Regions from separate parts of the Vreelandella sp. F11 genome, predicted to be linked through region 4. Evidence: predicted binding sites of a transcription regulator. Region 4 holds the regulator's gene; each other region holds the start of a gene.
What was found. Region 4 encodes FNR, which switches genes on or off when oxygen is low (the NO sensors DNR and NnrR bind a similar motif). Its sites were predicted from a motif close to TTGATNTANATCAA; they were not measured.
Positions count from the first base shown of each region.

Region 1 (2,199 bases), 2.4 Mb from region 4:
CCCGCCCCCAGCAGAATAATGGCAACGGCCGTTACTGAGTCATAGCCAGCAGCGATGATGATAGGAATTAGCAGCATGTAGAAAGCCAGTGTCTCCTCGGCCATTCCATAGGTGCTGCCCCCCAGGGCGAACAGCCCCATTAGCAACGGAATGATCCATTTTTCATGCCCCGCCATGCGTGTCATGGCTCTCCCGATTCCCGCATCAATCGCACCGGTTGCCGTCACAACCCCAATAAAGCCACCAATAATGAGCACGAAAAGCGCCACATCGATTGCATTAGCCGTATTGCTCTCAGGGTCGTAAAGCCCTGCAATTGGGGCCATTAACACATCCCAGGCATTTTGTGGATTAGGTTCCACCTGCTGATAGCTACCCACAACGGTAACTTCGCGCCCCAGCGATTCATCAAATTCCCGCTCATACTGGCCTGCTGGTACGAACCAAGTCAGCATTGCAGCCAAGATTGTCAGGCTAAATAAAATGGTAAAAGCCGTTGGAAAACGAAAGCTTTTCACTTTCTTATTACCATTCGTTGGTATGTTATCCATTGCCCTCTCCCCTATAAGTTATCGTCCCCTGCTTTTTTACGGGTTAAAAAAGCTATGACCACGACACAAACCAATCAACATTAGTCTTTTACTTATCAACTATAGCCCTGCTTCATTATAAAAAGTTGACAAACATCAAGAAACAAAAAATAAATAAAAAATTATCAAAAAAACAAATATTTAAAAACATTTCCAATAAAGTATTTATCTTGAGAGATACCCAACCACCCATATAAAAGGGCATTCATTCAAAAGTTCTTTCCATTGAGCCAATCTTGACATAGAGCAAATTATCGAGCGCCTCCTAGATTTAGGCTAAAATAGAAAAAAATACACTTCTTTGTTCTTTGAGTTCTAGTCGCGAGCACGGCACTATTACTTATCTCATGGAGCTACTCCCAGGTTTGGTCGCCATCCTGGCTATGCCCTATACTCTTTACCTGCTTTATCCGCCGGACATTAAACAGACACCCATGCCACACAGATGACGCTGGATAAACTTGCCGAAATGGGTAAGATCAGCCGGGACGAAGGCATTATGCTGTTTGCCTTCTTGGTGCTATTACTACTAAGGGCGGATATCCCAGCACTATTTTTGGGAGACTCGGTCACCCTTAACACCACAACGTCGACGTTTATTGGGCAATCGATACTGCTGCTGAGCGGCGTATTAATCTGGGATGATGTGCTGGCGGAAAAGAACGCCTGGGATACCCTACTCTGGTTCGGCGCTTTAATCATGATGGCAACCCAGCTCAACCAGACCGGCTTGATCGATTGGTTCTCCACTAACATACAGAACTGGATCACTATGATGGGCATCGCCTGGATGGAAGCATCTGCGCTGCTGGTGCTGACCTTCCTCTACACCCACTACTTCTTTGCCAGCACCACCGCGTATATCACAGCCATGATGGCGGTTTTTCTGACCGTTGGGTTAACGCTCGGCGCACCGCCCATGCCGTTCATGCTTATTATGGCCGCCACTTCCTCCATCATGATGACCTTAACTCACTATGCCACGGGCACATCGCCTGTCACTTTTGGCTCGGGCTACCTAAGGCTAGGCGAGTGGTGGAAGCTACTGGGTCACGACTAAGCAAACTTCTCTAGGCTATTCCCAAACAGAAAATGGGAGACGGAAGTTTCCAGGCCGCATAAACACCAACAGGGGGCCGAAGCCCCCTGTTGGTGTCAGGATTATATAACTAGCGCTGTTTTTTCTGGCTCTCCTTGGCATCGCCTTTGCCTTTTTGCAGTTCGCCTTTCGCCTGCTGGGCCTTACCTTTGGCTTCTGTTTTGCTGCTACCCGTTGCCTTGCCCGCGGCTTCTTTCACTTTGCCTGCTGCTTTATTGGCCGTTCCTTTCGCTTTATCTTCTTTACCAGTTGCCATGACGAACACCTCTAATCCGTTAGTAGGGAAAGTGCCGTATGAGAAAGGTGCCAATAGCACGGCTAATCACATGTCGGCACACTCATCAGAGTAGCCTGTATTAAAAAAGTTGCGCTGATTTATTGATGTCAGGATTTTTATGGCCGGTTGCTTGCGGGTAAACGCGTTGGTGTCCAACGGTTTAACACAACGTGTAAGCAAGCCATGGTCAGCAGTGTGAGGGTCAGTGCAACACTCATTGACGAGAACCGATA
Region 1 covers NZ_CP170448.1:1,225,420-1,227,618, reverse strand. Annotated here, with positions in the region: gene ACFIOZ_RS05485 (YfcC family protein) at 1-551, opposite strand, end outside; gene ACFIOZ_RS05480 (anion permease) at 1,036-1,650, shown strand; gene ACFIOZ_RS05475 (CsbD family protein) at 1,760-1,945, opposite strand; gene ACFIOZ_RS05470 (DUF2955 domain-containing protein) at 2,083-2,199, opposite strand, start outside.
Region 1: ACFIOZ_RS05480 (anion permease) is a predicted target of FNR. The motif match lies at 827-840, and genes of this name have one in related genera.

Region 2 (2,199 bases), 720 kb from region 4:
CGGCCACGCCGTTCACCGCACAAATGGTCGGGAATGGCATGTCTTTAAGGGCGCGCAGCATAGGGTTGTAACGTTTCTCAAGCGACTCGCCGAGGTCGGGGGCTTCTGCGCCGGGCGCGACGCTACGGTCGGAAAGATCCTGGCCGGCGCAGAAGCCTCGACCGCTGCCGGTCAGCAGCAAAGCGCGAACGCTTGAATCCTGGCGCACGGCTTTTAGCGCCTTGCTCATCTCGGCATGCATCTCAGTATTGAAGCTATTCAGGCTTTCGGGGCGATTCAGCGTGATACAGGCGACGCCGTCTTCCACGCTGTAAAGCAGGGGCGCTTGGCTCATGGGTAATGTCCTTGTGTCAGTGCCCTTGAAAAGTGGCAGGTCGTTTTTCTTGGAAGGCGCGAATGCCCTCTTCGCGGTCGGCGGTGCCCGCCAGCAAGGTGAACGCATGGCGTTCAAAGCGCAGGCCGGTGGCCAGGTCGGTATCCATCGCCTTGTGTAACGATTCCCGTGCCAAGCGCACTGCCAGCGGTGCCTTGGAGGCAATGCGTGTTGCAATAGCCATGGCGCGCTCTAGCGTTAATTCGGGCTGGGTAATCTCGCTAATCAGGCCAGCTTCGAGCGCGCGGCGAGCGGAAATCGGATCGCCGGTAAGCACCATCTGGGTAGCCAGTGACTTACCCACCGCTCTAAGCAAGCGTTGGGTACCGCCTGCGCCGGGCATGATGCCCAGGTTAATTTCCGGCTGACCAAACAAGGCGTTTTCACCGGCAATGATGATGTCGGCATGCATGGCCAGTTCGCAGCCACCGCCCAGGGCATAGCCATTGACGGCGGCAATGATCGGTTTGCGGAAACGGGTGATGGTAGCCCAGTGATGCTGGCGAGGATCTTCCAGCATGCCGACCAAGTCGCGTTCAGCCATTTCGTTAATATCCGCACCGGCGGCGAACGCTTTCGCATTGCCGGTGATCACCACGGCGCGAACGTTGTCGTCACTATCAGCGTTGCTCAAGGTGTCGGCGAGCTCGCCGAGAAGCTGCGTATTAAGCGCATTCAGTGCTTCTGGGCGATTCAGCGTGATGCATAAAACGCCTTCCTGGGGAGGGGTTATTTTTAGAGTAGTGGGCATCTTTACCTCAGTTCGGCCTGTGGTGCACAGGATGAATATCTGTCGAGTATAGATTTATTTTGATACGCATCAATATTGTCTGGCTGTTGTTAATGTGTCGCTTAACGTTGTTTTAGATGGTTTATGCCTTGTTAACAATGGCTTGTATTCATTTTTTTGAATGAAAGATAGTTATTAGACCATGGTATGAAAGGTGGGTGCGTGGATCAAAAAGCGACCTTTAGCCAGTATGCATCGAGTTTTTTGATAGTAACGCGCCAGCTCTTAAGTAAGCGGTGACTGGGAAAGCGTTTGATGTTTTGTTACGGAAAATATAGTCTTCATATCTATAGCGTATCAGAATAATAAGTGAGTGCAGGAGCGCCCCATGACGCAATCAGCGCAGCAGATGTTCGACCTTCATCGTGAGATTCTGGATCAGGCTGTCGACGCCATTTCTAGCCGTAATTTTTGGACGCCCTATCCAGAAAGCATGCGGAAATACCCCGAGGATGCCCTTAATGCGGCGCCGTCGGCATTCGAATCACTACTCAATCAGCCATTTACACTTAATGGTGTTGGCAGCACCCAGAAAGTGGGTGGCGAAGTGTCACCTTATGGTTTTGAGCTCGGCATTACTTATGACCAGCCAAACCCCGATGATCTGATAGCGGCCATGCAAGTAGCAATGCGTGACTGGCGGGATGCCGGGGCTGAAGCGCGCGTGGGGGTGTGTCTGGAAGTCCTGTCGCGTCTTAATGCCATGAGTCCAGAGATCGCCCAGGCAGTGATGCATACCAGCGGCCAGGGGCCGATGATGGCGTTTCAGGCCGGTGGTCCGCATGCTCAGGATCGCGGTCTTGAAGCCGTGGCGTACGCCTGGCAGGCAATGGCTCAGATTCCCGCTACCGCGAAATGGGTCAAGCCCCAGGGCAAGCATGATCCCATCGCCATGGATAAGCGTTTTCACATCGTGCCGCGGGGTATCTCGTTGGTAGTGGCCTGTTCTACTTTTCCCACCTGGAATACTTATCCTGGCTTGTTTGCCAGTTTGGCGACGGGCAACCCGGTCATTCTTAAGTCGCACCCTGGCGCT
Region 2 covers NZ_CP170448.1:4,421,155-4,423,353, reverse strand. Annotated here, with positions in the region: gene paaG (2-(1,2-epoxy-1,2-dihydrophenyl)acetyl-CoA isomerase PaaG) at 1-334, opposite strand, end outside; gene paaF (2,3-dehydroadipyl-CoA hydratase PaaF) at 351-1,124, opposite strand; gene paaN (phenylacetic acid degradation protein PaaN) at 1,492-2,199, shown strand, end outside.
Region 2: paaF (2,3-dehydroadipyl-CoA hydratase PaaF) is a predicted target of FNR. The motif match lies at 1,184-1,197, and genes of this name have one in related genera.

Region 3 (2,199 bases), 1.4 Mb from region 4:
CGCCTAACCATTAGTGGCGAGCTGGTTTACCGGCATTACAGCCTCTCAGACACACCAAATGGCCAAAGCTATCGAATCTCGATCAAACGCGAAGAACAGGGCCAAGTCAGCCGCCACTTCCACGATGTCTTACAACCCGGCGACACCTTGGAACTGTTACCGCCGGCAGGAGACCTCACCTTGGTTGATGGTGACGAACCTCTGCTGCTTGCCAGCGGCGGCGTTGGGCAAACGCCCCTGCTTCCCATGGCAAGACATGCCTTGTCCCTTGGGCGGCATGTCACCTATCTACACGCTGCCCTGGATGCCGACCACCAGGCCTTTAAAAGCGAATTAGAAGCACTGAAGAGCGAGTACCCTCAACGTCTTAAGGCTGTCCGTATTCATGAGCGCGGCAACGAAGCCGAACATATTGGTCGTATCGACCACAGCTTATTAGCTCACTACCTGCCTGATCTTAAGGCGCGCTGCTATTTCGTCGGCCCCCAAGGATTTATGACGGCGATTAATAGTGCGCTGTCTGAACTGGGTGTCGACGAGGATCGTCGCCACTTTGAGCATTTTGGTCCGTCTCGCCCGCTCAACGCAGCCTAATAATGGGCGGCCCCGACACACTACCGGGGCCGATTGATAACAGCTATAAGGCTGAGCTTACGAGCAAGTCACTCCCTGCGCGCCAAGCGTTCCAGGCCCACCAGCAACTCCCCCAATCGCCCCTGGGCAAGGCCTTCCTCACAGCCGTCAAGCAGGTTCTTGAGCGTCAACCCCAGTTCCGTATCCCCTTCAATGATTAAGCGACGCTGGAAAAACAGGCTGTCGGGATCTTCGCGACGCGTGGCCAAACAGAGAAATTCACGCCAGCCCCCACGAATAGTTGCCTCGCCCTTCTCGCGGCATAATAGCAAGCGCTGGGATTTAAGCGTCAGGCTGAGTGTCACGCCTAAATCCGCAATGGTGAGACTAATGCGTCGACCTTCCACCGCGTCAAACTCTCCCTCTGCGAGCGGTATAGCGAAGGTACGGTTGAGCAAGGGCTCCACAAGACGTCGCTTGATGGCAAAGGGAACCCGCGGATCAAGCGTACGAATCATTTGATGAGCGGTAACAGGCGGAGAAATTGAAAAAGCGGGCAGGGAAAAAGCCGAGGGCAGCAACAACATAACAAATACTCCGTGGTAAAAGACATCAGCGGTTCACACTTGGCGACTGATGCTAAGCGTTGCTCTGGCGAAGAGTGCTGATATGTATCAAGGAAGACTAAATATTGCGCCGGCATTAAGATGCATATAAAATATTTCTTAAATTAACTGTTATTGATGAGCGCACTGGCTAAGAGATGCGCATTTGAGCATCCGCCTGGAATCATAGTGGTGCTGGCGATTTCTCCAGCGCCTTCGACCGTTAGAATGTGAGGAGAACCATGATGAAATCATTGTCTGCAGCCCTTATCGTCGCGGGTGCTGCCCTGGCGTTTTCAGCCGCCGCTCAGGCAGAAGCTGATGGCGAGGTGGTTTATAACCAGGCCTGCATGGCCTGCCACATGACAGGGGCTGCTGGCGCGCCTATCAAGGGTGATGCCGAAGCGTGGGAACCGCGTATCGCAAAAGGCATCGAGACGCTTTATGAGCACTCGCTCACGGGGTTCAATGCTATGCCGCCCAAAGGCGGAAGCATGAATCTTAGCGACGAAGAAGTGAAATCGGCCGTTGACTTTATGGTTCAAGCCGTCGAATAAAACCAAGCGCTGTACAGAAAGTGTATACCAGTATGCTGGGATGCTATTACCCCGGCGTAACACTCAACGCTTGGAGGGGTAATGAGTCGCGATCTGCCCAACCCCGGATGGGGGCCATTATCGGCGTTACCCGGCAATCCCTTGATGTGGGTGCTGATTCTTAGCGAAATGCTGGTTTTCACCGCTTTCTTTGCGCTTTACGCTGCCCAGCGCGCTCTTAACCCCGCCCTTTTCAATGCCTCACAACAACAGCTCGACCCTGTGTTGGGCGGCATCAATACGCTGGTGTTGCTAACCAGCGGGCTATGCGTTGCCTTTGCCGTGGAGGCAAGAAGCGCCCAGCAACTTCGGCGCAGCCGACAGTGGCTAGGTGCTGCTATGCTGCTGGGTTTGGTCTTCTGTGCCCTTAAAAGCATTGAGTACGCTGACAAGTTTGCTGCCGGGTTAACGCCGGAAACCAACGT
Region 3 covers NZ_CP170448.1:2,249,058-2,251,256, reverse strand. Annotated here, with positions in the region: gene hmpA (NO-inducible flavohemoprotein) at 1-594, shown strand, start outside; gene ubiT (ubiquinone anaerobic biosynthesis accessory factor UbiT) at 663-1,160, opposite strand; gene ACFIOZ_RS10190 (c-type cytochrome) at 1,424-1,735, shown strand; gene ACFIOZ_RS10185 (cytochrome c oxidase subunit 3 family protein) at 1,817-2,199, shown strand, end outside.
Region 3: ubiT (ubiquinone anaerobic biosynthesis accessory factor UbiT) is a predicted target of FNR. The motif match lies at 1,238-1,251, and genes of this name have one in related genera.

Region 4 (2,199 bases):
TAATTATGCACACATGCCGGAGCGATTCGCCCCCCAGCGGCGTATTAATGTTGATGACTTGCCAGGGGGTGAAGAGAAGCTGGCGATTCTGCGCGCCACCATCGAGATGCTCACCGCGGCAGGCTATGTGCATATCGGCATGGATCACTTTGCCCGGCCAGACGATCGCCTCGCCATTGCCCAAAGAGAAGGTTCGCTACAGCGCAATTTTCAAGGCTACTCCAGCCATGCTCAGTGCGATTTAATCGGGCTTGGCGTTTCGGCGATTTCGCGCATTGATGACGTCTATGCGCAGAATCCTAGTGACCTGGCCAGCTACGAAACGGCGTTGGATCAGGGCCAGCTCGCCACCGTACGCGGCGTGCGGCTGAGCAACGACGACCTCATCCGCCGGGATGTGATTGAGCGGCTGATGTGCGATATGGGCATTGATCTTGCTGCGGTCAGCCAGCGCTGGAATATTGATGCCCCCCGCTATTTTGCACCCGCGCTAGAACGTTTACAGAGCGCCGAGCAAGATGGCCTAATGACCCGTAGTGGTGATCAACTTAATGCCACGCCCATGGGGCGGCTGCTGATTCGCCATTTAGCCATGGCGTTCGATGCCCATCTTTCTGGGCAAACGGGGCAGCGCTACTCTAAGATTGTTTAATCATCTTATTGCAGGCATGCTAACGCGACTATAATAAGTAAGAATTTACTAATTTTACCCTGACCCACTCAAGGAGCATCGTATGTTGGAACCCATGAGCAGCCGGCGCTCGCTACTCCACGAAGCACGTTGCCAAACCTGCAGCCTTAGCTCGCTGTGCCTGCCGCTTGCCCTTGAGCTGGACGATATGGGGCAGTTCGATGCGATTATTCGCCGCCGTGCGCCGCTGAAAAAAGGCGAGCCTCTGTTTCGCCAGGGGGACACTTTCACCAGTGTTTACGCGGTGCGTTCAGGGAGTTTGAAACAGATCACCGCCGAAGGTAACGGCAGCGAACAGCTGACAAACTTCTACCTGCCCAGTGAACTGGTGGGGCTGGATGGCATTGACGAAGAGCACTATCCCGGTAGCGTTATTGCACTGGAAACCACCACCGTATGCGAGATCCCTTTTGACCGCCTGGATCTGCTCTCGGAAGAGATCCCTGAGCTACGTGGCCAGCTGTATCGCAGCATGAGTAAAGAGTTACGCGATGATCGGCGTATGATGCGCCTGCTGTCGCGTAAAACCGCTGATCAGCGGCTGGCGAGCTTCTTGATTACTCTCTCGGATCGTTTTCGTCGCCGGGGCTACTCGCCCTACAGTTTTCGCCTCTCAATGCCCAGAGCCGATATTGGCAACTACCTGGGCTTAGCGGTGGAAACCGTCAGCCGCATTTTAAGCCGCTTTCAGCAGCAGAACGTGGTGGCGGTTTCCGGGCGAGAGGTCAACATTCTCGACATGCCGCGCTTGATTACCCTCGCTGAAGAGGAAGAGCAAACGGTTAGCTGACGTTAAAGGCCTGGATGCGCCCTGCCAGCAGTTCCGCCTGTTTGGCCTCTAAGCCTTCAAAATCAAACAGGCTGCGGTCTGCCAACTGGGAGGGTGCAATATTGGTCACCGCTTTAAACATGCTTTCCAGGCGGCCCGGAAACTTTTTGTCCCACTCCGCGAGCATCTCTTTGACTACCTGACGCTGCATATTGGGCTGGGAGCCGCAGAGGTTGCAGGGGATGATCGGGAATTCCATCAACCGCGAAAATTCAGCAATATCTGCCTCTTTGCAGTAAGCCAATGGCCGAATAACGATATTCTTTCCATCATCGGATAACAGCTTGGGCGGCATCGCTTTCAGGTTACCGCCGAAAAACATATTCAGAAACAGGGTTTCGAGGATATCTTCCCGGTGATGGCCCAGGGCAATTTTATTGGCGCCAATCTCTTCGGCAAACCCATACAGCGAGCCACGGCGCAGTCGTGAACAGAGCGCACAGGTGGTTTTGCCTTCAGGGGTTTTCTCCTTCACCACCGAGTAAGTATCGCGCTCGACAATATGGTACTCCACGCCCTGCTTCTCCAGATAGGCAGGCAGCACATGCTCGGGAAAGCCCGGCTGCTTTTGATCCAGATTGACCGCCACCAGTGAAAAATTGACCGGCGCGTTGCGCTGCAAGTTGCGCAAAATCTCCAGCATGGTGTAGCTGTCCTTTCCGCCGGAGAGGCACACCAT
Region 4 covers NZ_CP170448.1:3,697,215-3,699,413, forward strand. Annotated here, with positions in the region: gene hemN (oxygen-independent coproporphyrinogen III oxidase) at 1-652, shown strand, start outside; gene fnr (fumarate/nitrate reduction transcriptional regulator Fnr) at 735-1,481, shown strand; gene ttcA (tRNA 2-thiocytidine(32) synthetase TtcA) at 1,474-2,199, opposite strand, start outside.